2 regions of the Amycolatopsis ultiminotia genome follow, and region 1 is predicted to be linked to the other one. Evidence: riboswitches for the same ligand, from Rfam matches in the RefSeq annotation. Region 1 holds a riboswitch; the other holds the start of a gene.
The links. Region 1 has a riboswitch for thiamine pyrophosphate ahead of thiO (glycine oxidase ThiO). Riboswitches for the same ligand answer to the same signal wherever they lie in the genome.

Region 1 (11,657 bases):
GCGTCGGCCCGGCGCAGAGCGACCGTGGTGAGTTGGGTGCCGGACGCGAGCAGTGAGCGCTCCAGCACCTCGAGGTTCGCCGCACCACCGGTGCCGATGATCAGCCGCGAGGAGAACTTGTGTCCCCCGATGACGAGATCGTCCACGATCAGCCTCCCTGCACTGCGGTCAGCACGTCGATGCTCGCGCCCTTCGGCACGACGGAAGCGGCCCAGTCACCGCGGCGCACGACCTCGCCGTTCACCGCGACAGCCACCCCCTGCCGGGTGGCCCCGACCGCGTCGAGCACCTCGGACACGGTGCTCCCGTCGGGGAACTCCTGCCACTGACCGTTGATCTTGAGCTCCATTCAGACTCGCTCCTTCTCCAGACGAGCGGGCGACGCCGCGGCGATCTCCGCCGGCGGCGCTTCGCCGGCCAGCCACGCCAGCACCGCGTCTGCGGTCACCGGCGCCATCAACAGCCCGTTGCGGTGGTGGCCAGTCGCGACGTATACGCCTTCGCCGACTTCGCCGACGTACGGCAGCGCGTCCCGGCTTCCCGCCCGCAGGCCGGCGGCCGTCTCCACTAGCTCGTACTCCGTGATGCCCGGCAGGATCCGCTCCGCGCCCTCAAGCAACTCGCGTACGCCGCGCGCGGTCACGGCCTGGTCGAAGCCCGCTTCGTACTGCGTCGCGCCGAGCACCAGCTCACCGTCTGCACGCGGCACGAGGTAGATCGGCCGCCCTTCGACGATCGCGCGCACGGTGTGCGGCGGAGGCGGCAGACAGCCACGCCGAGGCCGCAACCGCAGGATTTCCCCCTTCAACGGGCGCACCGCCTGCGCCAGCGACGGATGCAGTTGTCCGGTCCAAGCCCCTGCCGCGAGCACGACCGGACCTGGCACGTCGTCGAGGCTCGCCAGCCGCTCGCGGCGGAATTCCACGCCCTGCTGTGCCCCGGCCTCGGCGAGCGCGGTGAGCAGCTTCCGGTTGTCCACGGCCAGATCTCCCGGCACGTGCAGCCCACCCCGGACCGCGCCGATCCCGGGCGCCAGCCGGCGAGCTTCGCGGCTGGTCAGCGATTCCACGGCACGGCCGAGCGAACGCAGATGCCCGGCCAGGATCTCGAGGTGCCCGGCGTCCGCGGAATCGAACGCGAGCACGATCGTGCCGTGCCCGGCCAGCCCGGGATCGATACCCGCCGCCGACAGGTCCCGCGCGAACTGCGGCCACCGCCGCAACGACTCCTCACCCAGCCGGAGCACGTCCTCTTCCCCCGGCCACGCCTCGGTGACCGGCGCCAGCATGCCGCCGGCCAGCCACGAGGCACCACCGCGTACCGGTTCCGGATCGAGCAACCGCACCGGCCACCCGGCGGCCGCGGCACGCCAGGCGACCGACAACCCGATGACCCCGCCGCCGACGACGGTCGCAATTGTGTGCTCGGAACTCACTTTCGTACTCACGCTCCCTGCGCCGGCATGACCCGGATCAGGTTCCACGGTCGGAGCGGCAGCTCCCTCTCAGCCCGTGCCTCGGGCTCCCGTGCGGACCACTCCACCGTAGCGCGCGGGTAACGTCGCCGCCATGCCCGCCCTGTCCGGAGACCAGATCCGTGCCCGGCTCGCCGACGCCCGGCTGTACCTGTGCACCGACGCCCGCACCGACCGTGGTGACCTCGCCGAATTCGCCGACGCGGTACTCGCCGGCGGCGTCGACATCGTGCAGCTGCGGGACAAGTCCGATGGCGCCCCGCTCGAGGCCAAGCAGGAGATCGCCGCGCTCGAAGTGCTGGCCGAAGCGTGCACGCGCCACGGTGCGCTGCTGTCGGTGAACGACCGCGCGGACGTCGCGCTCGCGGTCGGCGCCGACGTGCTGCACCTGGGGCAGGACGACCTCCCGGTGCCGTTGGCCCGGCGCGTCCTCGGCGACGACGTGGTCATCGGCCGTTCCACCCATTCGGCCGAACAGGCCGCCGCGGCCGCCGCCGAGGACGGCGTGGACTACTTCTGCACCGGCCCGTGCTGGCCGACGCCGACCAAACCGGGCCGCCACGCACCCGGTCTGGACCTGGTGCGCACGACCGCGGCAAGCGCCACTGCCCGGCCGTGGTTCGCCATCGGCGGCATCGATCAGGAGCGGCTGCCCGCTGTGCTCGACGCCGGAGCGTCCCGGATCGTCGTGGTCCGTGCGCTCACCGGGGCCGACGACCCGAAGGCCGCCGCACAGGCGCTGCGCGCCCGGCTCGGCTGAGTCTCACGGGGTCGCGTTCGGCTGCACCGGGGCCTTCGACTCCGGCTGGCTCTGCGTGGTCGACGGCGCCGAAGAACCGGTGCTCGACGGCGGCGCCTGGTTTTCCGTGGTCGGCGACGTGGTCGTGGTCGGCCCGACGGTGGTGGTCGTGGTCGAGGGCGCCGTGCTCGGCGTGTCCGACGGCGTCTCGGTCGGCGTCGGCACGTCCTGCGTCTGGGTGGGCTGGTCGTCCTGCTGACGATCCTGCTGGCTCGTGTCCCGCTGCGGGAGCAGCCCGGTGTTCACCCCTCCGTTGCTGACCCCGTCGAGGGTGAACAGCACGGCCAGTGCCGCCGCGAACGCGACCACGCTGGAACCGATGATCAACGGCCAGCGCAGCTTGCGGAGTTTGGCACCGAAGCTTTCCTCGGCCTCCGGTTGCTCCTCCGGTTGCTCCTCGGGTGACTCCCCCGGCTGGAGCTTCGAAATGCGCACCGTCGGCATCTCCGACAGATCCGTGGACAGGTACACCGTCGGCGCGTCCCGTGGATCGCTGACCGGCCGCAGCCCGCCCTGGGTACGTCGCTGCCCAGCCGTGGCGAGCTTGTCGCGTGCCTTCTTCGCGGCGTCGCGCGTGCGCTGCAGCGAACGCAGGTACAGCTCACCGCCGACGGTGGTGATCACACTCGCCAGCCCGGCGCCCACCACCGTCCCTGCGACGCCAAGCGTCGAACCCAGCAACGCCGCAGTCACCGCGGCGAGTGCCGCGGCGGCCACCGAGGCCGGCCGCAGACCCCGCTTGGTGGCCTGCTCCGTCGTGCCCTTGTGCTCCTCGCCCATGATTCCGATCTGCTCGATTCCCGGCCGTTACCGCTGCCTGTCTCAACGAGTAAGTCGCGCGAAGAACTCCCTGCGTTGCTCATCCGTGAGCGAGCCCACGTTGACCGTCCACAATGGATGGTCTATGGCGCACACTCTCCTGACACGCTCGCCGGAACTGCTCGCCTACCCCGGTGGCAGCTAGCCGCGCACCCGGTCCAGCACCGCGTCGAGCGCACGCCGCACCGTGTCCGGTACGCCGTCGCGGCGCAAGTCGGTCATCAGCTGTTCGTTGATTCCGCCCGGAGTCGTGTGCCGGGCGGTCAGCTCGGCGAGCGCACCCGATCCCGCCGACAGCGACTGGCCGAGCTGTCCGAACACGTGGGTGAGGTACGCGGACGCCGCATCGGGATCGACTCCGTGCTCGCCCATCCACCCCGCGATGGTGGCGAGGTAGTCGAGGTGCGCGGCGAAGGTGGCGGTCGCCGCGCTGAACGCTTCCAGTCCCGCCTCGTCGTCCGGCACCACAAGGCCGCCGAGCGGCTCGAAGAGCCGGCGCGCGGCGGCGTCGTCCGGATACGCCACAGTGCGGCTCTGCCGCCGCTCGGCTTGCGGCAGCGGGATGGACCGGACCACCCGGGTGGCCGGTGCGGCCCACTCGCGCAGCCGATCCAGCCGCACCGCGGCCACCGCGCTGATCACCACGTGCTGCGGCCCGAAGGTCAGCTCTTCGAGCACCGCACGCACCACCTGCGGGCGCACCGCCAGCACGACGGTTTCCGCACGGTCGAGGACCTCCTGGTTGCTGCCGCACACCTGCACGTTCGGGAACCGCTCGGCCAGCGCCTGTCCGATTTCGCGGCCGCGTGGCGACAGGTACACCGGATCGGCCCCGTCGAGACCGGTCACGATGGCGGCCGTGATCTCCCCGGTACCGACGAATCCGTAGCCGGACATGATCATCTCCCTCGCTGCCTGGTGCCGGGGTGGACGTGCGTCGGCGGGCCTTCGACCCCGCAGTGCAGGCAGTCACCCGGATGCGGGGACTCGTCCGGCCGGTCCGCGGCGCCGAACACGCCATTGTGGATACCCAGCGCGATGAGCCCGCCCGCCACCGCCAGTACCGCGCAGATCACCAGTGCCGTCCGCCAGCCTGCGGTCAGCGCAGCCGGATCGCGATAGGCGGCACCGGTGAGACCGGCCGCCGCGGGCAGCACCGCGACCGCCAGAAGTCCACCCGATCGGGCGATCGCGTTGTTGACCCCGGAGGCGGCCCCGGCGTAGCGGTCCGGGGCCGCGGCGAGCACCGTGGCGGTCACCGGAGCCACCACGGCGGCCAGCCCGAGACCGAACACGACCACCGCGGGCAGCACCGAACCGAGGTACGACGAACCCGGTCCGACCCTGGTCAGCAACAGCATCCCGGCACCGAGCACGATCGGACCCGCCACGAGCTGTGCCCGCGGGCCGATCCGCTGGGCCAGTGCCCCGGAACGGCCGGACAGCAGCAACATCAGGATCGTGATCGGCAGGCCGGCCAGCCCGGCCAGGGTCGGCGAGTAGCCCAGCGAAACCTGCAACTGCAGCACCAGCAACATCAGCACGCCGCCGAGCGCCGCGTAGACCACGAAGGTGAGCGCATTGGACAGCGTGAACGTCCGGTCCCGGAACAACGCCGGTGGCACCAGTGGTTCGGTCGCATGGTGCTGCAGCCGGACGAACAGGCCGAGCCCGAGCACCCCGGCCACGAGCGCGACCAGTACGACCGGATCGCCGATCCCCCGTACCGGAGCCTCGACCAGTGCACCGGTCACCCCGGCGAGCCCGACCGCCCCGACCGCGGCGGCCCGGTAGTCCGGATGCCCGGTGGCGGCCTGATCGCGTGATTCGGGGACGAACCTGCGCGCCATCAGCACCACCAGCACGGCCAGCGGCAGGTTGATCAAGAACGCCAGCCGCCACGACCACGCCTGCACGAGCAACCCGCCGAGCAGCGGGCCGACCGCGGACGCGAGCCCGCCGAGTCCGGACCACGCGCCGATCGCGCGCGCCCGGTCCTCGCGGGAGAAGGACGCCTGCAGGATGGCCAGCGACCCGGGGGTGAGCAACGCGCCGCCGATGCCCTGCAGGATCCGGAAGACCACCAGCAGCTCGATCGACGGTGCCGCCGCGCACAACCCGGACGCCAGCCCGAACCAGACGACGCCGACCAGGTAGACCCGGCGGCGCCCGTAACGGTCGCCGAGCGTGCCCGCCACCAGGATCAGCGCGGCGAGCGCGAGCAGATAACCGTCCAGGATCCACTGCAGACCGGCCACCGAGGCGTGCAGCTGCTCGCCGATCCGGGGCAGCGCGACGTTCACGATCGTGCCGTCGAGCATCGCCATGCCGGAGCCGAGGATGGTCGTGCACAGCACCCCGCGCGCCGCGGAGGTGCCCCAGCGGATACCGGACCGGTCGGCCACGGTCACCGGGCAGCGGTCACGGCAGCAGCGTGGTGACGAACTTGTACCGGTCCCCGCGGTAGACCGCGCGGGCGAACTCGACCGGTTTCCCGTCCGTGGCGAAGGAATGCCGGGTGAGCATCAGTACCGGCATGCCGACGTCCGAGCCGAGCATCTCCGCCTCCTGCGGGCCGGCGAGCGAGGTCTCGATCGTCTCCTCCGCGCGTTCCAGCTCCACTCCGTAGTGCTCCCGCAGCACCGCGTACAGCGAACCACCCGCGGTGATGTGCTTGCGCAGCCCGCGGAAACGGCCAAGCGGCAGATGCGTCGTCTCGAGCGCCATCGGCTGTGAGTCGGCGAGCCGCAGCCGGCGCAGCCGGAGGATCTTCGCGCCGTTGCGGATACCGAGCAGTTTCGAGAGTTCGCCCTCGACCGGCAGTTCCTCGAGCTCGAGCAGTTTCGACGACGGCTTCAGGCCCTGTTTGCGCATGTCCTCGGTGTAGGAGGACAACTGCAGCCGCTGCGCGAGCTTCGGCTCGGCGGCGAACGTGCCCTTGCCCTGCACCCGGTGCAGCCTGCCTTCGGCGGTCAGGTCCGCCAGTGCCTGCCGCACGGTCGTGCGCGACACCGTGAATTCACCCGCCAGTGCCCGTTCCGTCGGGATCGGCGAGCCCGGCGGCAGTGCGTCGAGCAGATCGAGCAGATGCTGCTTCAACGCCCAGTACTTGGGTTCACGCTGCCCGCGCACGCCCGCCGTGGTCCCCGCCTCGCCCGCGGGGGATGTCTCCAGCATGACCGACTCCCTCAGTGTTGCTTCACCAACGCGCCACGTCCCCGTCAAGAAACGTACTCTTCTCCCCGTGCGCTGCGCCCGGCTAGCATTGGTCTAGACCTGATTGCAGGCCGTGCAGACCATCCGGGACACCCGTCCCGACGGAGAGGAAAGTGATGACCCGACAACATCCCGGCGAGCACATGGCCGCGGAAATCTCCGAGCAGCCTGCCGTATTGGCCGGGCTCGTCGAACGGCGGGCCGGAATCGCGGACGTAGCTGAAAAGATTTCACAAAAGCCGCCGCGGTTTGCGTTGCTCGCGGCACGCGGGTCCAGCGACCACGCCGCGTTGTACGCGAAGTACCTGATCGAGGTACTGCTCGGCCTTCCCGCCGGGTTGGTCTCCCCGTCCACCGCCACGCTCTACGGCGCCCGCCCCGACCTGCGAGACGTGCTGTTCGTCACCGTCAGCCAGAGCGGCGGCTCGCCCGATCTGATCGAGGTCACCGAGGCCGCGCGGCGGCAGGGCGCATTGACCGTGTCGGTCACGAACACCCCGGATTCGCCGCTGCGCGCGGCCGCCGAACTCGGCGTGGACATCGGTGCCGGGCTGGAGAAGGCAGTCGCCGCGACCAAGACGTATTCCGCAACGCTGCTCGCGCTGTACTTGTTCATCGACGCGGTCCGCGGCGGCAAGGGCGAGGAAGCGGAGCGGATCGGCGAGCTGGCCCAGCAGACCCTCGACGGTGCGGCCGAAGGCGTACAGCGCGCCGTGGACCGGTATCGCTTCGTCGACCGCGTGCTCACCACCGGCCGCGGCTACTCCTATGCGACCGCGCTCGAAGGCTCGCTCAAGCTGGCCGAGACGAGTTACCTGGCCGCTCGTGCCTACAGCGGCGCGGACCTGTTGCACGGTCCGGTCGCAGCGGTCGACGGGGAGACCGCGGTGCTCGCCGCCACCAGCGCCGGGCGCGGTGGAGAGGCGATGCGCGAGGTACTGGAGGCCGTCGGCGAACGGGGTGCCGACGTGCTCGCGGTCGGTTCCGCCGCCGACGACGTGCCCGCGGCACTGCGCATCCCGGTCGCGCCGAGTGCCGAGGAGCTGGCGCCGATCCTGGAAATCCTGCCGATCCAGCGGATCGCACTCGGGCTCTCGCTCGCCCGCGGCGGGGACCCGGACAGCCCGCGCGGACTGCTGAAGGTGACCAAAACCCGGTGAGCGTGGTCGTCGGCGTCGATGCCGGTGGCACCTCGACCCGCGCGCTCGTGGTCGACGCCACCGGTGCCGTGCTCGGCTCGGCCTCCGCGGGCGGGGCGAACCCCAACGCGCACGCGCCCGCCGAGGCCGCCGCACGGATCTCCGGCGCAATCGAGACGGCGCTGGCCGGACGGCGCGACGTGCTCGCCGCCGTGGTCGGCATGGCCGGGCTGAGCAAACTGGGCGATCCGGCGGTCGCCGCGGAATTCACCGCGGCGTGGCAGCGGATCGGCCTCGGTGACGTGCTCCGCACCGTTGCCGATCCGGAGGTGGCCTACGCCTCGGCGACGTCCGCACCGGACGGCACGGTGCTCGTCGCCGGCACCGGTTCGATCGCCGGCCGCATCCGAGGCAGGCGGATGACCGCAACCGCGGGCGGGCACGGCTGGCTGCTCGGTGACGAGGGTTCGGCCTTCTGGCTCGGCCGCGAGGCGGTGCGGGCCACGTTGAGCGCGCTGGAGCGCGGCCGCCCGCTCACCGGGCTGTCCACCGCGGTGCTGGCCGAAGCGTTCGGACCGTCCGCTGTGGACACCGAAACCACCACTTCGGACGGTCCGGCCCGGCTGGCCACCGCGCACGCGCTCATCACCCGGGCCAACGCCGAGCCGCCGGTGCGGCTGGCCCGTTTCGCCCCGCTGGTGAGTGCCGCGGCAAGGGCCGGGGAGCCGGTCGCCACGGAAATCGTCGTCCGAGCGGCCGGACACCTCGTGGAAGCGGCGCACGCCACGCGCGAGCCGGATGAGAAAACGCCCGTCGTGCTCGTCGGCAGTGTGCTCGCCGGGGACAGTCCGGTCGGCGAACGCGTACGTGCCCACTTCACCGGGCTCGACGTCCTGACCAGCTCCGATGGGGTGCTCGGTGCGGCGTGGCTGGCCGCCGTGGCCGCATGGGGCGAGACCGCGCCACGGCCGCAGCGATCATGAATGCGACCAAAACCTGACCGGTTGGGGCGAAACCGTCGACTCAACCCCTCCGGGCCGGGTACCGTAGGAATCGGCCCCCGGACCCTCCCCCCTCGCCGGGGGCCGCCTCATGTCCTGGGTCGCCCGCACCGGGCCTCGCCCGTCAGGTACCACGGCGCGTTATGCCCCGGGCCGCCCGCGCCGGGTTGCCCGCGCTGGCTTGCTCCCGCCGGGTTGCCCGCGCCGGCGGCTTACTCCCGCCGGGTCGCTCGTCGGGTACCGGGTCGCTCGTCGGGTACCGGGTCGCTCGTCGGGTACCGGGTCGCTCGTCGGGTACCGGGTCGCTCGTCAGGTGCCGGGTCGCTCGTCGGGTACCGGGTCGCTCGTCAGGTGCCGGGTCGCTCGTCGCGGGCCAGCCGCAACCCCGGGTGATCCGCGGGCAACGCTTTGTACAGCACCCAGCCGCTCACCGCCACGGTCGCGGCCACCAACGGCCAGGAGAGCACGGTGCGCGCCACCCCGAGTGCGACCACCTGCCCGGCCCACCAGAGCAGGCCGTAGACCACCACCCGCAGCAGGTACTGCAGCACCCAGACCCAGCTGGCCCACGAGTAGCCGCGCAGCAGTGCCGGATCCCGGCGCCAGCGGGTCTTCTGCCCGAGCAGCAACCCCACGATCACTCCGAGCAACGGCCAGCGCACCACGATGCTCGCCGCGAACAGCAGTGCGCTCGCCGCGTTCGACAGCAACTGGAGCAGGAAGAAATCCTCCGCGCGACCGGTGTGCAGTGCGATCAGCGCGGCGATCACCACCGCGGCGAGACTCACCACCACCGCGCGGGCCTTGTCCCCGCGCAGCAGCCGGTACGCGCCGAGCAGCACGGCGACGGCGATCGCGATGATCGCGCCCCACGAGATCGAGCGCCCGGTGGCCAGCCACCCGACCACAAAGGCCACCGGCGGCACACTGGCGTCGATCGCACCCCGCCGTCCGCCGAGGATCTGGGTGAGCGATTCGCGCTCGGGCCTGCCCCCGGCCGCCCCGCTGCCGCCGGCGTCTGCCTCGGCTGCTCCGGTCTCTTCGGTCACACTGCCAGCCTGCCGTATCCGCGGCGGACATCCCCAGATCGCGAGACCTTCGCCACACCGCGGTCCGCTTTGTCCGGCGTTCGGGGGTTCCTCCTGCCCGATTGAGCAGTAATGGACTGGCCGAACCGCACGACAAGGTAAGAAACTGTGACGTCGGGCTGAACCGGGGGTAGCCGGACGGAAGGTATGGGGACATCCGACTGTTAGTTGTGGTGTACAACAATACCCGGGGGCAGGCGCGGAGACGGGGAAAGGGGACCCAGCGTGTACGGGATCGACAGCTACGTTGCGATCGGTGACAGCTTCACCGAAGGCCTCAACGACGAGCGACCGGACGGTACCTTCCGCGGCTGGGCCGACCGGCTGGCCGGCATGCTGGCCGGCGGGGAACCCGGTTTCCAATACGCCAACCTGTCGCTGCGCGGCAAGATGCTCGACGAGATCATGGCCGAGCAGCTGCCGATCGCACTCGAACTCAAACCCGACCTGGTCACGCTGTGCGCAGGCGGCAACGACGTGATCGTGCCGGGTGCCGACGTCGACGCCATCGCCGAGCGGTTCGAGTCCGGCGTGGCGCAGCTGCGCGCGGCGGGCATCCCGGTGGTGATCTTCAACGGCCCGGACACCAAGGCGCTGTCGGTGATGAGCGTGCTGCGCGGCAAGGTCGCGATCTACAACACGCACCTGTGGGCGATCGCGGCAAGGCACGGCGCGAAGATGGTCGATCTGTGGACCATGGCCCCGCTGCACGACCGGCGGTCCTGGAGCGACGACCGGCTGCACTTCACCCCGGACGCGCACCGCCGGATCGCGCTGCTCACCGCCGAGGTGCTTGGCGTGCCGGTCACCGAGGACTGGCGCGAGCCGTACCCGGCGAGCACCGAGCCCGCCACCTGGATCAACTCGCGCCGGTCGGACCTCGCCTGGACGAAGGTGCACCTGCTGCCCTGGATCCGCCGCCAGCTGCGCGGCGAGTCGATGGGCGACGGACTGTCGCCGAAGCGCCCGCAGCTGGCACCGCTGCAGCCCGTCGAAGCCACCACGCTGGACCTCGACGTACGGGACAACGCCACCGCCTCCTGACCGCAACCCGACACCACGGCACCCCGGCCAAGGCGGGGTAACGCCAGCACGTCCGGACCACGGGGTGCGAGCCAACGCTGCCGGGCCCCGACCACAACGTGCGCGCCGACGGCCACTGCGGCCGGACCACAGCTTGCCCCGACGCCACCACTGCCGGGCCACAGCCGACCAGGCCAACGCTGCCAGGCCCCGACCACAACGTGCGAGCCGTCGCCACCACGTTCAGACCACAGCTTGACCCGACGCCACCACTGCCGGCAGGCCAACGCTGCCGGGCCCCGACCACAACGTGCGCGCCGTCGGCCACTGCGGCCGGACCACGGCGGGCAGGGCGACGGCACCACGGCCGGGCTCTTCGCTGCCACCCGAACGGCGGTCTCCACCAGGTCGCCAACCGGGCGGGCCGGGCCTATGGTCCCTTTATGTCCGGTGCGCGTGGGTGGCTTCGCCTGATCCCCGTCGCGGTGGTGGTCACGGTGCTGCTCGCGGGGCTGGTCACCTGGCTGCGCGCGGACGGCATCGAGTCCGATCTCGCGGGCCGGTCACGTTCCGCGCTCGATGCGGCCGGGATCCGCGACGGCGCGGTCCGGTTCTCCGGCAGGCAGGCCACCCTCGAAGGCTTCCCCGCCGACCGGGCCGGGCGCGCGCTGGGGATCGTGCAGGGGGTCGAGGGCGTCGAGTCGGCGCAGGTGCCCGGTGGTGCCGGACCGGCCACATCCGCTCCGTCGCCTGCGCCGAGCAGCCCGCCGGGCAGTCCGCCACCGAGTCCGACCAAACCCGCCGCGCCGCCGACCGATCGCGCCGGCATCCAGGCCGAGCTGGACCGGCGGCTGGCAACCGCGCCGATCACCTTCGAACCGGACAGCGCGCGGCTCACCGACGAGGGCGAGAAGGCCGCCCGCGACCTCGCCCCGCTGTTCCGCGACGCCCCGAACGACCTGCGCTACCGCATCACCGGGCACGTCGCCGACGGTCCTGGCGGACGCAGTGCGGCACGCAAGCTTTCCCGCAACCGCGCGTTGACCGTGGTGCGGCTGCTGATCCGCGAAGACGTGCCGGACGACCGGCTGCTCGCGA
Region 2 (11,657 bases), on a different contig from region 1:
ACGCCGAACTGGCGCTGGAAACCTTGCGGGAGAACCGGATCGGTGCCCGGCTGACCCCGGACGGCGTCCGCGCCGACCTCACCGCCACGCCGTCGCCACGAGTGCTGCAAGTCCTCGTGCAAGCCGGCGTCGAGGTGCACGAAGCAACCAGGGCACGGACCGGCCTGGAAGACCTGTTCGCCCGCCTCACCGAAGGGGGATCGGAAGCAGGCAGCGACGACGAGGGGGACTCATGAGCACCGCCGATGCACTTTCTCCCGCAGGAGGCGACGTCAACACCGCCGATGCACTCCCTACCGCAGAAGGCGCCATAAACACCGCCGACGCACTCCCTCCCGTGGAGGCGTCATGAGCACCGCCGACGTGCTCCCTCCCGCGGGAGGCCGCGTCAACACCGCGACGCTCACCGCGCCGGTGAGCCGTACCGGGCACGACACCGTGCCGTTGCCGCGGCTGATCGCGGCGGAGCTGCGCTGGATTTTCCGCAGGCCGCGCACGCTGGCCGTGCTGGGGCTGCTGGCACTGGTGCCGATCGTGATCGGCATCGGGCTCACGCTGGTCGGCCAGAACTCGTCCGGCCCCGGTGGGGGCGACGCGAGCGCGGCGCTGCTGTCGTCCGCGGTGAACAACGCCTTCGTGCTGCCGATCGCGGCGATGGTGATGACACTGACGCTGTTGCTGCCGCTCGCGTCGGCCATGGCCGGTGCGGACGCGATCGCCGGTGAGGCAGCGCACGGCACGCTGCGCGGCTGGCTGGTCGCACCGGTGAGCCGGGGCAGGCTGCTGACGGTGAAGGCGATCGGCGTGGCGATCGTGTCGGTGGTCGCGGTGCTCGGGATGTGCGTGACCGGGGTGGTCACCGGCCTGATCCTCAACGGTACCGATTCACTGTTCACCTTGTCGGGCACCACGTTGTCGCTCGGCGGGGCACTGGTGCGCATCCTGGTCGTGGCAGGCTGGATCGTGCTGCAGATGTGGGCGGTCGGCGCGGTCGCGCTGGCCGTGTCGAGCTGGACCGAACACCCGATGCTCGTGGTCGCCTCGGTGCTGGCCGGCAACATCGTGTTCACCATCCTCGGCTTCCTGACGTCGCTGGACTGGCTGCACCCGTTCCTGCTCACGCAGAACTGGACGGAGGCGCCGACCGAGGTACTGCAGGACCCGATGTCCTCGACGATGCTCGGCGAGGGTGCGCTGCGTGCGGTCTGCTACCTCGTGGTCGGCCTCTCGGTGGCCTACGGCAGGCTCGCCACCCGCGACGGCTGATCGCCCAGAACCGCCAGAACCGCCCAGGGCCGCTCAGCCGAGCACGGCGATCCCGTCCGGATCCGGAACCAGCCGGACGGGATCGCCTGCCCGCAGATCCCGCCCGGCCGGCGCTACCGCGTCCATTGTGGACTCTTCCCGTCGGACGACGAGACGCAGGTGGTCGCGCCTGCGCACGGCCGCGACGACCTCGCCCGGCACGCCTTCCCCGGCCACCCGCAGCCCGTGCGGGCGCAGGCCCAGCCGGACCGGCCCGTCCGCGGTACCGGGCAGCTCGACGGCACCGAGTTCGGTGTGCACCACCCCGCCGTCGGCGGTACCGGCCAGGAACGTGGTGACGCCGAGGAAACGGGCCACCGATTCGTCGGCCGGATGCTGCCACACCGATCGAACGGCGCCCTCCTGCCGGATCTCGCCTTCGTCGAGCACCGCCACCCGGTCGGCGAGGGTGAACGCCTCCTCCTGATCGTGCGTCACCAGCAGCGCGGTGATCTTGCTGCGCCGCAACAGGTCCGCCAGATCGAACGCCAGTTGCTCGCGCAGCCCCGCGTCGAGTCCGGACAACGGCTCGTCGAGCAGCAGCAGCCGGGGCTTCGGGGCCAGCGCGCGGGCCAGCGCGACCCGCTGGGCCTGTCCGCCGGACAGTTCGGTGACCCGCCTGCGTTCGAATCCGGCCAGCCCCACCAGGTGCAGCAGTTCGGTGACCCGTTCCGCGTGCTGTGCACGGGCAACGCCGTGCATGCGCAGGCCGAAGGCGATGTTCGCGGCGACGTCGCGGTGCGGGAACAGCTGACCGTCCTGGAAAACCAGGCCGAAGCCCCGTTTGTGCACCGGGACCGCGGCGAGGTCGGCGCCGTCCCAGGAAACCGTCCCCGAGGACACCGGTTCCAGTCCGGTGATCGCCCGCAGCAAGGTCGACTTTCCCGAGCCGGACGGTCCGAGCAGCGCGAGCACCTCACCGTCGGCGAGGTCGAGCCTGGCGTCGCGCACCGCGGCGAAGGTTCCATAGTGGACGGTGACGTCCCGTACCGAAAGCGCCATCAGAACTCCCCGACCGAACCGAACCGGTCGATCAGCACGACGGCCGCCACGGTCACCAGCATCAGCAGGGCACACGAGGCGTAGGCCATCTGGTTGTTCAGCTCCCCCGGCCTGCCGATCAGCGTGGCGACCGCGACCGGCAGCGTCGGTGCGTCCGGACGGGCGAGGAAGCTCGTCGCGCCGAACTCGCCGAGCGCGACCACGAAGCCGAATCCGGCGGCGGCCACCAGTGAGCGCGCGGCCAGCGGCAGATCGATCTCCCGCCACACCCGCAGCGGACCCGCGCCCAGCGTCGCCGCGGCCTGGCGCAGCCGTTCGTCGATCGCACGCAGCACCGGCAGGATCATCCGCACCACCAGCGGGATGATCACCAGCGCCTGTGCCAGCGGCACCAGCATCGGCGAGGTGCGCAGGTCACCGGGCAACGCGTCGAGCGTCACGAGGTAGCCGAATCCGACGGTCACCGCGGAAACCCCCAGCGGCAGCATCAACGCGGCGTCCATCGTCTCGCCCGTCCCGCGGGCGAACCGCCCCGGCGAACGGCGCAGCGCCACCAGCACCACGCTGGCGATCACCCCGATCGCCAGCGCGAGCAGCGTGGCGTCGGTGGCCGCGGCGAGCGAGTTCTGCGCCGCGACCCAGCCGGTCACCTGCAGTGCGCCGTCCACACCGGTGCTCGACAGTGCGCGATACCCGGCGAAGCTCCATCCGTCCGGAGTGGACACCGACGCCACGAGCAATGCGACGATCGGCGTCAGCAGCAACCCGAGCACCACCACCGCGGCGGCAACCACCGACCACTGCCCGCCACCCGGCCGACGCGCGGTGACCCGGGCAGACCGCAGCCGTTCGGCGTTCTCCCGGCGCCGCCGGGCGACCGCGCCGAGCGCGAGAGCGGCGATCACGGCGGCGAACTGGAGCAACGACAGCGCGGCCGCTCCGGAGAGATCCAGCAAATCGACGGTACGCAGGTAGATCTCGGTCTCCAAGGTGCGGTAGTTCCCGCCACCGAGGATCAGCACCACACCGAAACTGGTGGCGCAGAAGAGAAACACCACCGCGGCGGCGGAGGCGACCGCAGGCGCCAGCGCGGGCAGCGTGACCGTGCGGAACGCCCGCCACGGCGAGGCACCCAGCGCCCGCGCGGCTTCGGTGGCCCGCGGGTCCAGGTGCGCCCACAGCCCCGAGACGGTCCGTGCGACCACGGCGACGTTGAAGAACGCGTTGGCCAGTACCAGCGCCGGCACGCCACCGTCCGGCCACAGCGCGCGGAACGCGAGCCCGACGACCACCGTCGGCAGCACGAACGGGACCAGCACGATGGTCCGGGCCAGTCCGACCCCGGGCAGCCGCACCCTGGCCAGCAGGTACGCCACCGGCAGTCCGGCGAGCACCGCGACCACGGTGGAAGCGGCGGCGCTGCCGACGGTGAACCCGGCGAGCCGCCAGGTCTGCGGGTCGCCGAGCACGGTGTCCACGCCACCGGCGGAGAAGCCGCGGCCGATGATCGCCACCACCGGCCAGGCGAAGAACACCAGCAGGAAGGCGACCGGCAGCAGGCCGAGCAGGGTCAGCCCGGCGGTGCGGGCAGTCCTCACGCCCCCATGAGCGAACGCCATGCACCGATCCACTTCTCCCGGCCGGCCTGGATCTTCTCGGCTGCCATGGTGGCCGGGTCCGACGGCTGCGGTGCCACGGCGGTCCAGCCGGCAGGCAGCTCGACGCCCTGGCGCGCGGGGTAGACGTACATGTTCGGCGCGACGGTGGCCTGGAACTGCTGCGAGAGCAGGAAGTCGACCACCTTCTGCGCTTGCGGCACCTGTTTGCCACCGGCCAGCACCCCGGCGTACTCGACCTGCCGGAAACACGTGTCGAGCAGTGCCTTGGTCCGCGGCTTGCCGTCTTCGCCGAGCTCCGCGGCAGGCGAAGAGGCATAGGAGACCACGATCGGGCGCTGGCCCTTGCCCGACGAACCGGAGAAGTCCTTGCTGTAGGCCTCCTCCCAGCCGCTGTCGACCTTGAGCCCGTTGGCCTTGAGCCGGTTCCAGTAGTCCGGCCAGCCCGATTCGCCGTACTTCGCGACCGTGCCGAGCAGGAAGGCCAGGCCGGGGGAAGCGGTGGCCGGGCTCTCGGCGACCATCAGGTCCTTGTACTGGGGGTCGGCCAGATCGTCATACGACGTCGGAGCCGGAACGCCCTTCGCCGCGAAATAGCCGGTGTCCACGTTCACGCAGACGTCGCCGAGGTCGACGGCGGCGAGCCGGTGCTCCGGGTCCACCGAATACCGCTGCGGGCCCCGGTCGGACTCGGGGCTCGTGTAGGACTGGAACACGCCTTCACCGAGCGCACGGGAGGCGAACGTGCTGTCGACGCCGTATGCGACGTCGCCGATCGGGTTGCCCTTGGTCAGCACCAGCTTGTTGGTCAGCGCCCCGGCGTCGCCGGACTTGACGATCTTGAGCGTGATGCCGGACTGGCGCTGAAAGGCGTCGAGCACGTCCTGCGGCGCGGCGAACGAATCGTGGGTGACCAGCGTGACGGTCGGATTCTGCTGGTCGGAATCCGCCGAGCCGCCGGAGCTCCCGCCGGACAGCGAACAGGCACTCGCCAGCACTGCGACCGTGCCGAGGCCCAGCACCGTACGTGCGGTCCGCGGAATCATCTGCCCTCCTGCACTAAGCCGGACAAGGAGAGCGGTAGGCCTCCCTGCGCCGGCATTACCCGGAATCAGGTGCGAACGGTCGCGGACCGGTAGCGCCCGCCTCTCAGTCCGGCGTGCCGGACTCCCGTGGCAACTTCGCAGCGTAGCCGACACCATGGAGTGATGACGAAACTCCTGAGCAACACCGCGGCCGACGAGGCACTGACCACCCTGTCCGGCTGGCATCGCGCGGACGACACCATCGTCCGCACCGCCGAGCTCTCCTCGTTCCCGGCGGCGATCGAGGTGGTCGACCGGGTGGCCGAGCTCGCCGAGGCGGCCGAGCACCACCCGGACATCGACATCCGCTGGCGGACGTTGACCTTCCGGCTGAGTACCCACTCCGAGGGCGGTCTCACGGAGAAGGACTTCGCACTCGCGCGGCAGATCGACGAGGTGCTGGCGTCCCGCTGATCAGCTGTGACCTCTGCTACCACGGCAACACGAACGACCTCCCGGTGCGTCACCCAGGCAAAGCGGACCGCACGTTCAGGAGGATCGGAAATGCTGCAGGCGATCGTGGTGGGCACGGTGTCGTTCGGCCTGATGGTGGCCGTCGCGGGTGGGGTGCTCTGGCACACCGTACGCAATCGGCGTGATCTCGAGCACAGGCAGTAACACCGGGCATGATCAAGGCGCTAACCCTGCGGAATCGTCACTTCACGCCCGAGGACACGCCATGAACAGCTCCTCCGCCCAGGTCACCGTCTCCCAGCACGCCTGGATCGCGGTATTTTCCACGGCCCTCACCTTGACTGCGATCGTGGTGCTCGGCCTGCTCGGCTGATCACCCCCGCCCCTCGCTCACGGTGAAGGGGGCTTCCAGGATCCTGGAAGCCCCCTTCACCGCCGAAGGTTCCGGTCGCCGTCAGGCGTGACCGGTCCGCGTTGCGCCCACTGCCGCGACCACGTTGCTCGTCGGCCGAATAGATTCCTTCAGCCCGCACCGTGCCTCATACGGCGAACATCGGTTCCCGCGCCCCAGTTCGTTCTCGAACCGATTTCGCGGTATTCGTTCTCAGTACCGCGCCTGGTCGTATTTGAACGAGTCAAAGTCGTTGAAGGTGTTCACGGCCGTGTTACCTGCCGCCTCCGTGGTTCCCCGCGCGCCGACCCGCTCTTCGAACTTGTTGCCCTGCTCTTTCCTGATCCGCAGGACAAACTGCGTACCGGTCGAAGCCTGCGTGGTCACGCACGCGGCACCGGCGACGGTCCAATCGGTGTTGTGACCGTCGACCTCCACCCGCACCTTGTAAGCCGTGGTGGTGTTGCACAGCCGGAACTCCGCCGAAGCAGCCTCCGCCACCGAGGTCGTCCCCACCATGGCAAGCACACTGAGCCCCAGTGCGGCAGCCGTCGTGATGAACGCCGGTGCGCCCCTTCCTGCTGACTTCATGTCGAGCCACTCCTCCGCGTGATGTTCGGTCGTCCGAATTCAGTGAAGGGAGCTTCGCGGCGAATGGAGTAACCCGGCAACAACCTTGGCCCGCCTTTTGCCCCTCCAGGTCACGAAGTCTGCCCCGCACCTCGCTCACCCGCTGAAATGGATCAAGATGCGGCACGACGCCGAGGCGTTCAGCCCGCACACGCACCCGCCGAACCCCGGCTCGAATCCCCCGACAGACGACCGCGACACCTTCCTCGCCCCGCCTGGCGGCGATGGTCCTGACACCGGCAGCGCCGATCCGCCGGACCAGCGCCGGCAGTCAGACGTTGAAGCGGAACTCCACCACGTCACCGTCGGACATCACGTAGTCCTTGCCTTCCATCCGGACCTTTCCGGCGGCTCGGGCTGCGGCCATCGAGCCCGCTGCGATCAGGTCGTCGTAGGAGACGATCTCGGCCTTGATGAAGCCGCGTTCGAAGTCGGTGTGGATGACGCCCGCGGCCTGCGGGGCGGTGGCGCCCTGCGGAACGGTCCAGGCACGCGATTCCTTGGGGCCCGCGGTGAGGTAGGTCTGCAGGCCGAGGGTGTGGAATCCGGCGCGGGCCAGCGCGTTCAGGCCCGGCTCCGGCTGACCGACGGATTCCAGCAGCTCGCGCACGGATTCCTCGTCGTCCAGTTCGAGCAGTTCGGCCTCCACCTTCGCGTCGAGGAACACCGCGTCGGCGGGCGCGACCAGTTTCGTCAGCTCCGCGCGGCGCGCCTCGTCGGTGAGCACGGGCTCGTCGGCGTTGAAGACGTAGAGGAACGGCTTCGTCGTGAGCAGGCTCAGTTCCCGCAGCGCTTCGGTGTCGATCTCCTTCTGCGACTGGAACAGCGTGCGCCCGGAATCGAGGATCTCCTTGGCCCGCTGGGCGTTCTCCAGCGCCGGCCGGGCCTCCTTCTTCGTCCGGGCCTCCTTCTCCAGCCGCGGCAGCGCCTTCTCCAGCGTCTGCAGATCGGCGAGGATCAGCTCGGTGTTGATCGTCTCGATGTCGCTCGAGGGGTCGATCCGGCCGTCCACGTGCACCACGTCCGGATCATCGAACACCCGGATGACCTGGCAGATCGCGTTGGCCTCACGGATGTTGGCCAGGAACTTGTTGCCGAGCCCGGCCCCCTCGGAGGCACCCTGCACGATCCCCGCGATATCCACAAAGGACACCACGGCCGGCACCGTCTTCTCCGAGGAGAACAGCTCGGCCAGCTCGGCCAGCCGCGGATCCGGCAGCGGCACCACCCCGACGTTCGGCTCGATCGTGGCGAACGGGTAGTTCGCGGCGAGCACGTCATTGCGGGTCAGCGCGTTGAACAGGGTGGACTTGCCGACGTTGGGCAGGCCGACGATACCGAGGGTGAGACTCACGGCGGGTAAGTCTACGTGCCGTGCACCCACGCTCGCCGACCCGGCCAGCGCGACCCCGGCACTCGCCCGCCCGGCCGCCGCCTGACCGTCGCCCGACCGAGTGCCACGGTCGCACCGTCGTGTCGGATTCCCGCCAGTCAGTCCCCCCACCTGCTGGCATCATCGACGTCATGGCCCCCACGAGCACCCCGGTCTGGCAGGACACCGAGCGCTGCTACCGCGCTGTCACCGCCCGCGACCAGCGGTTCGACGGCCAGTTCATCATGGCCGTGCGCACCACCGGGATCTACTGCCGACCGTCGTGCCCGGCGCTCACGCCGAAGGCACAGAACGTCCGCTTCTTCCCGACGTCAGCCGCAGCGCAGGCCGGTGGCTACCGCGCGTGCCGCCGTTGCCTTCCCGACGCCGTGCCGGGATCGCCGGACTGGAACGTCCGCGCCGACCTGGCCGCCCGCGCGATGCGGCTGATCTCCGACGGTCTCGTCGAACGCGAAGGCGTGCCGGGCTTGGCTCGGCGGCTCGGCTATTCGGAACGCCAGCTCGGCCGGGTGCTGACCACCGAACTGGGCGCCGGCCCGCTCGCCCTCGCGCGCGCCCACCGCGCACACTCCGCGCGACTGTTGATCGAGATGTCGCAGCTGTCCCTCACCGACGTCGCGTTCGCCGCCGGGTTCTCGAGCGTCCGGCAGTTCAACGAGACCATTCGCGAAGTGTTCGCCACCACCCCGTCACAACTGCGGGCGGCCAGCCTCCGCCGCGGACGCCACGACGAACCGAGCAGCGCAACGAGACTGTGCCTGCGCCTGCCGTTCCGCGCCCCGTTCGACGCGCAAAGCGTGCTGCGTTACCACGCTTCGCGCGCGCTGCCGGGTATCGAAGCAACCGAGGGCGGCACGACACTGACCGGTTACGGCCGCACCCTGCGGCTGCCACACGGCCCGGGTTCGGTGTGGGTTCACCCGCAGCCCGACCACGTACGCTGCGACCTGGCCCTGACCGACCTGCGTGACCTGGGCAGCGCCGTCGCCCGAGTCCGCCGCCTGCTCGACCTGGACGCCGACCCGGAAGCAGTGGCCCGCACCCTCGCCGCAGACAAGGCACTCGCGCCGCTGATCTCCGCGTCACCAGGCGTCCGAGTACCAGGCGCGGTCGACGGACCGGAAGTCCTGCTGCGCACCTTGCTCGGCAATGCCGCCGCCGACGTCGCCACCCTCGGCGAACCCATCTCGCCAGCCACCCCAGCAACCGAACCCGCAGGCAGCCCGGCCCCGGCAGCCACCCCGCTGACCGGACCGCCCCCAGCCCCCAACCGCGCCGACGATCCAGCCTCCGCAACCAGCCCTGCACGCGATTCGGTCCCGGCAGCCGGACCAGCACGCCGTCCAACCCCGACAGCCAGCCCTGCAGGCGACCCGTCCTCGACAGCCGGCCCCCCGGGCCTGCCAACCCCGACAGCCCACCCCGCCAGCGACCCAACCCCAGCAACCGGACCTGCCGGCGAGCCGGTCCTGGCAACCGGATCCGCACGCGGTCCGATCCCGCCCGGCACAACCACACGCGGTCCGGCTCCAACGACGCAGCTCACCGGCGCCCCGACCCCGGCAGCCCGCCCAGCTCCCGTGGGCGGTCCGGCACCGGCGGACGCGCCTGCAAGCAACCCGGCTCCGACGACCAGTCTCGAGAGCGACCCAGTCCCAGCAGCCGGACCTGCCGGCGACCCAACCCCAGCAACCGGATCCGCACGCGGTCCAATCCCGCCCGGCACACTCACCAGCCGACCGACTCCCACGACGCAGCTCACCGGCGCCCCGACCCCGGCAGCGGAAACTGCGCGCGGCCCGGTCCCGCCCGACGCAACCGTAAGCAAGCCGGCTCCGGTGGCCGGGGCACCGACCGGCCGGTTTCCGGTCCGGCGCCGCGCGGCGTCGGCGGACCGGGAACCGTCCCGTTCGGACGGTTCGCCGATGGACGCGCTCACCAGGCTGTTCCCGACCCCGGCAACCGTCGCCGAAGCGGACGTGGACCCGTTGGTCAGGAGGGTCGCCGCGGCCCTTGCCGAGGGCACCCTCGACCCGCACGTCGGCCGCGATCCGGACGAGCTGCGCGACGAGCTGCTGACCGGCGGCGTCAGCCCGGCGGCCGCGGACTACGTCGTGATGCGCCTGCTGGGCGCGCCCGATGTGCTGCTGAGCGCCGACCCCGCCGTCCGCCAGGGCGCCGGCACCCTGGGCATCGATCTCGCGACGTCCGCGCGCGGATGGCAGCCGTGGAGCTCGTATGCCGGCATGTACCTCCGCACTCTCGCCAGTCACACCGTTTGAGGAGAATTCTCGTGAGCACTGCTTTTTGGTCCACTTCGGATACCAAAGTCGGCCCGTTCACCGCCGTCGTGGCGGGTGACGGGGCGGTACTCGCCTCAGGCTGGACAGCCGACGTCACCGAACTGACGTCCCTCATCTCCCCCGCACTGGCGCCCGCCACGCTGACCGAACGCCGAGACCTCGGCCCCGTGACGACCGCCGTGCGCCGCTACCACGCCGGCGACCTGGATGTCACCGCGGACATCGAGGTCCGGCAACGCTCCGGCGCCTTCCGCGAGCACGCCTGGGACATGCTGCGCAAGGTCCCCGCAGGCAGCCCGGTGAGCTACGCCGAATACGCCACGCTGACCGGCAACCCCGCCGCAGTCCGCGCCGCCGCCTCAGCCTGCGCCCGCAACGCCGCGGCCCTCTTCGTCCCCTGCCACCGAGTAATCCGCACCGGCGGCGCCCCAGGCAACTTCCGCTGGGGCACGGACACCAAGCGCTGGCTGCTGAACCACGAACAAACCGCCTGACCCGGGCCGCACGGCGTTTTCCGGCCACCCCCGCCCAACCCCGATCCTCCACACGCTCCACATCCCCGGACCAGCCCAACCCCTCCACCGACCAACCCCGTCCGCCAAGCCGACGACCGCCCAACCAAGCGCGGCCGCACCCAACCAAGCGCCGCCCCACCCAACCGAACGGCACCACCCAACCCGAACGGCACCACCGACCGAACGAGGCACCGTTCGCCCGGACGAACGCAGCACCGCCCCGACCGAGCGCAGCGCCACCCGACAGAGCACCGCCAACCGAGCCCGGCACCGTTCGTCTGAGCACCGCCGACCAAGCGTGGTGTCGCCCAACCGAGCACCGGCCCCGACCGAGCGCGGCACCGTTCGTCCGGACGAAGGCTTTCCCCGCCGTCGCAGCACCCTCCGGCCAGCCGCAGCCGCAGCCGCAGCCATAGCCACCGTCAGCCAACCGCAGGCCCCGACCGCCCACGCATCCCGTCAGCCAACCGCGGTTCTCACCAACCAGCCGCAGCCCCGCAGGTCAACCACAGACACCTCCCACCAATCACACCACCGCCGACGCTGGTACGTCCCGGCCGGAGACGTCAGAGATGCAGGCGGCAACTACCGCCGACCTTGCTCCAGCCCGCCGCCGGCCTCGGAGCAAGGTCACCACCAGACGACTCCCACCAGTAGGCCGGAAGGCGAGGATCCGCAGATTGCCTCAGCGAGCCTCGCACACAAACCTGCGGTCCAAGGACTTCCGCAACGACGCCGGCTGAGCACCGCTGCAGTCGGACGGTTCCCCCAACGAAACCGTCGGCACCACAGACGCCCGGCACCACAGTCGGCGAGACCGTGTGCAACGCCGCAGTCAGACAACTCCGGAACGAAACCGTCGGCACCACCGCCGTCCAGCACCGCCCTCGACGATGCCGGGACGGCCGACGCCAGCACCGAGACCGTCCAGTCCTGCGGTGTCCGCCGCTCGGCTTGCGGTGCAGGCTGGCTCCTCGGGCAGGTCCTGCTCGGCCCAGGCAGT

Region 2: linked by a shared signal. The riboswitch ahead of ABD793_RS31870 (thiamine ABC transporter substrate-binding protein) and the one ahead of thiO (glycine oxidase ThiO) in region 1 are both predicted to bind thiamine pyrophosphate.

Annotation. Positions count from the first base shown of each region.
Region 1 covers NZ_BAAAZN010000009.1:117,164-128,820, forward strand. The annotation lists gene thiG (thiazole synthase) at 1-146, opposite strand, end outside; gene thiS (sulfur carrier protein ThiS) at 149-349, opposite strand; gene thiO (glycine oxidase ThiO) at 350-1,447, opposite strand; TPP riboswitch at 1,433-1,538, opposite strand; gene thiE (thiamine phosphate synthase) at 1,569-2,234, shown strand; gene ABD793_RS21615 (hypothetical protein) at 2,238-3,053, opposite strand; gene ABD793_RS21620 (NAD(P)-binding domain-containing protein) at 3,234-3,989, opposite strand; gene ABD793_RS21625 (MFS transporter) at 3,992-5,503, opposite strand; gene ABD793_RS21630 (GntR family transcriptional regulator) at 5,514-6,269, opposite strand; gene ABD793_RS21635 (SIS domain-containing protein) at 6,425-7,468, shown strand; gene ABD793_RS21640 (N-acetylglucosamine kinase) at 7,465-8,430, shown strand; gene ABD793_RS21645 (DUF3159 domain-containing protein) at 8,796-9,410, opposite strand; gene ABD793_RS21650 (SGNH/GDSL hydrolase family protein) at 9,762-10,580, shown strand; gene ABD793_RS21655 (OmpA/MotB family protein) at 11,003-11,657, shown strand, end outside.
Region 2 covers NZ_BAAAZN010000017.1:104,120-115,776, reverse strand. The annotation lists gene ABD793_RS31890 (ABC transporter ATP-binding protein) at 1-236, shown strand, start outside; gene ABD793_RS31885 (ABC transporter permease) at 349-1,266, shown strand; gene ABD793_RS31880 (ABC transporter ATP-binding protein) at 1,300-2,307, opposite strand; gene ABD793_RS31875 (ABC transporter permease) at 2,307-3,926, opposite strand; gene ABD793_RS31870 (thiamine ABC transporter substrate-binding protein) at 3,902-4,969, opposite strand; TPP riboswitch at 4,994-5,107, opposite strand; gene ABD793_RS31865 (4a-hydroxytetrahydrobiopterin dehydratase) at 5,132-5,422, shown strand; gene ABD793_RS31860 (hypothetical protein) at 6,027-6,332, opposite strand; gene ychF (redox-regulated ATPase YchF) at 6,715-7,797, opposite strand; partial or broken gene ABD793_RS42855 (bifunctional transcriptional activator/DNA repair enzyme AdaA) at 7,968-9,023, shown strand; gene ABD793_RS31845 (methylated-DNA--[protein]-cysteine S-methyltransferase) at 10,130-10,633, shown strand.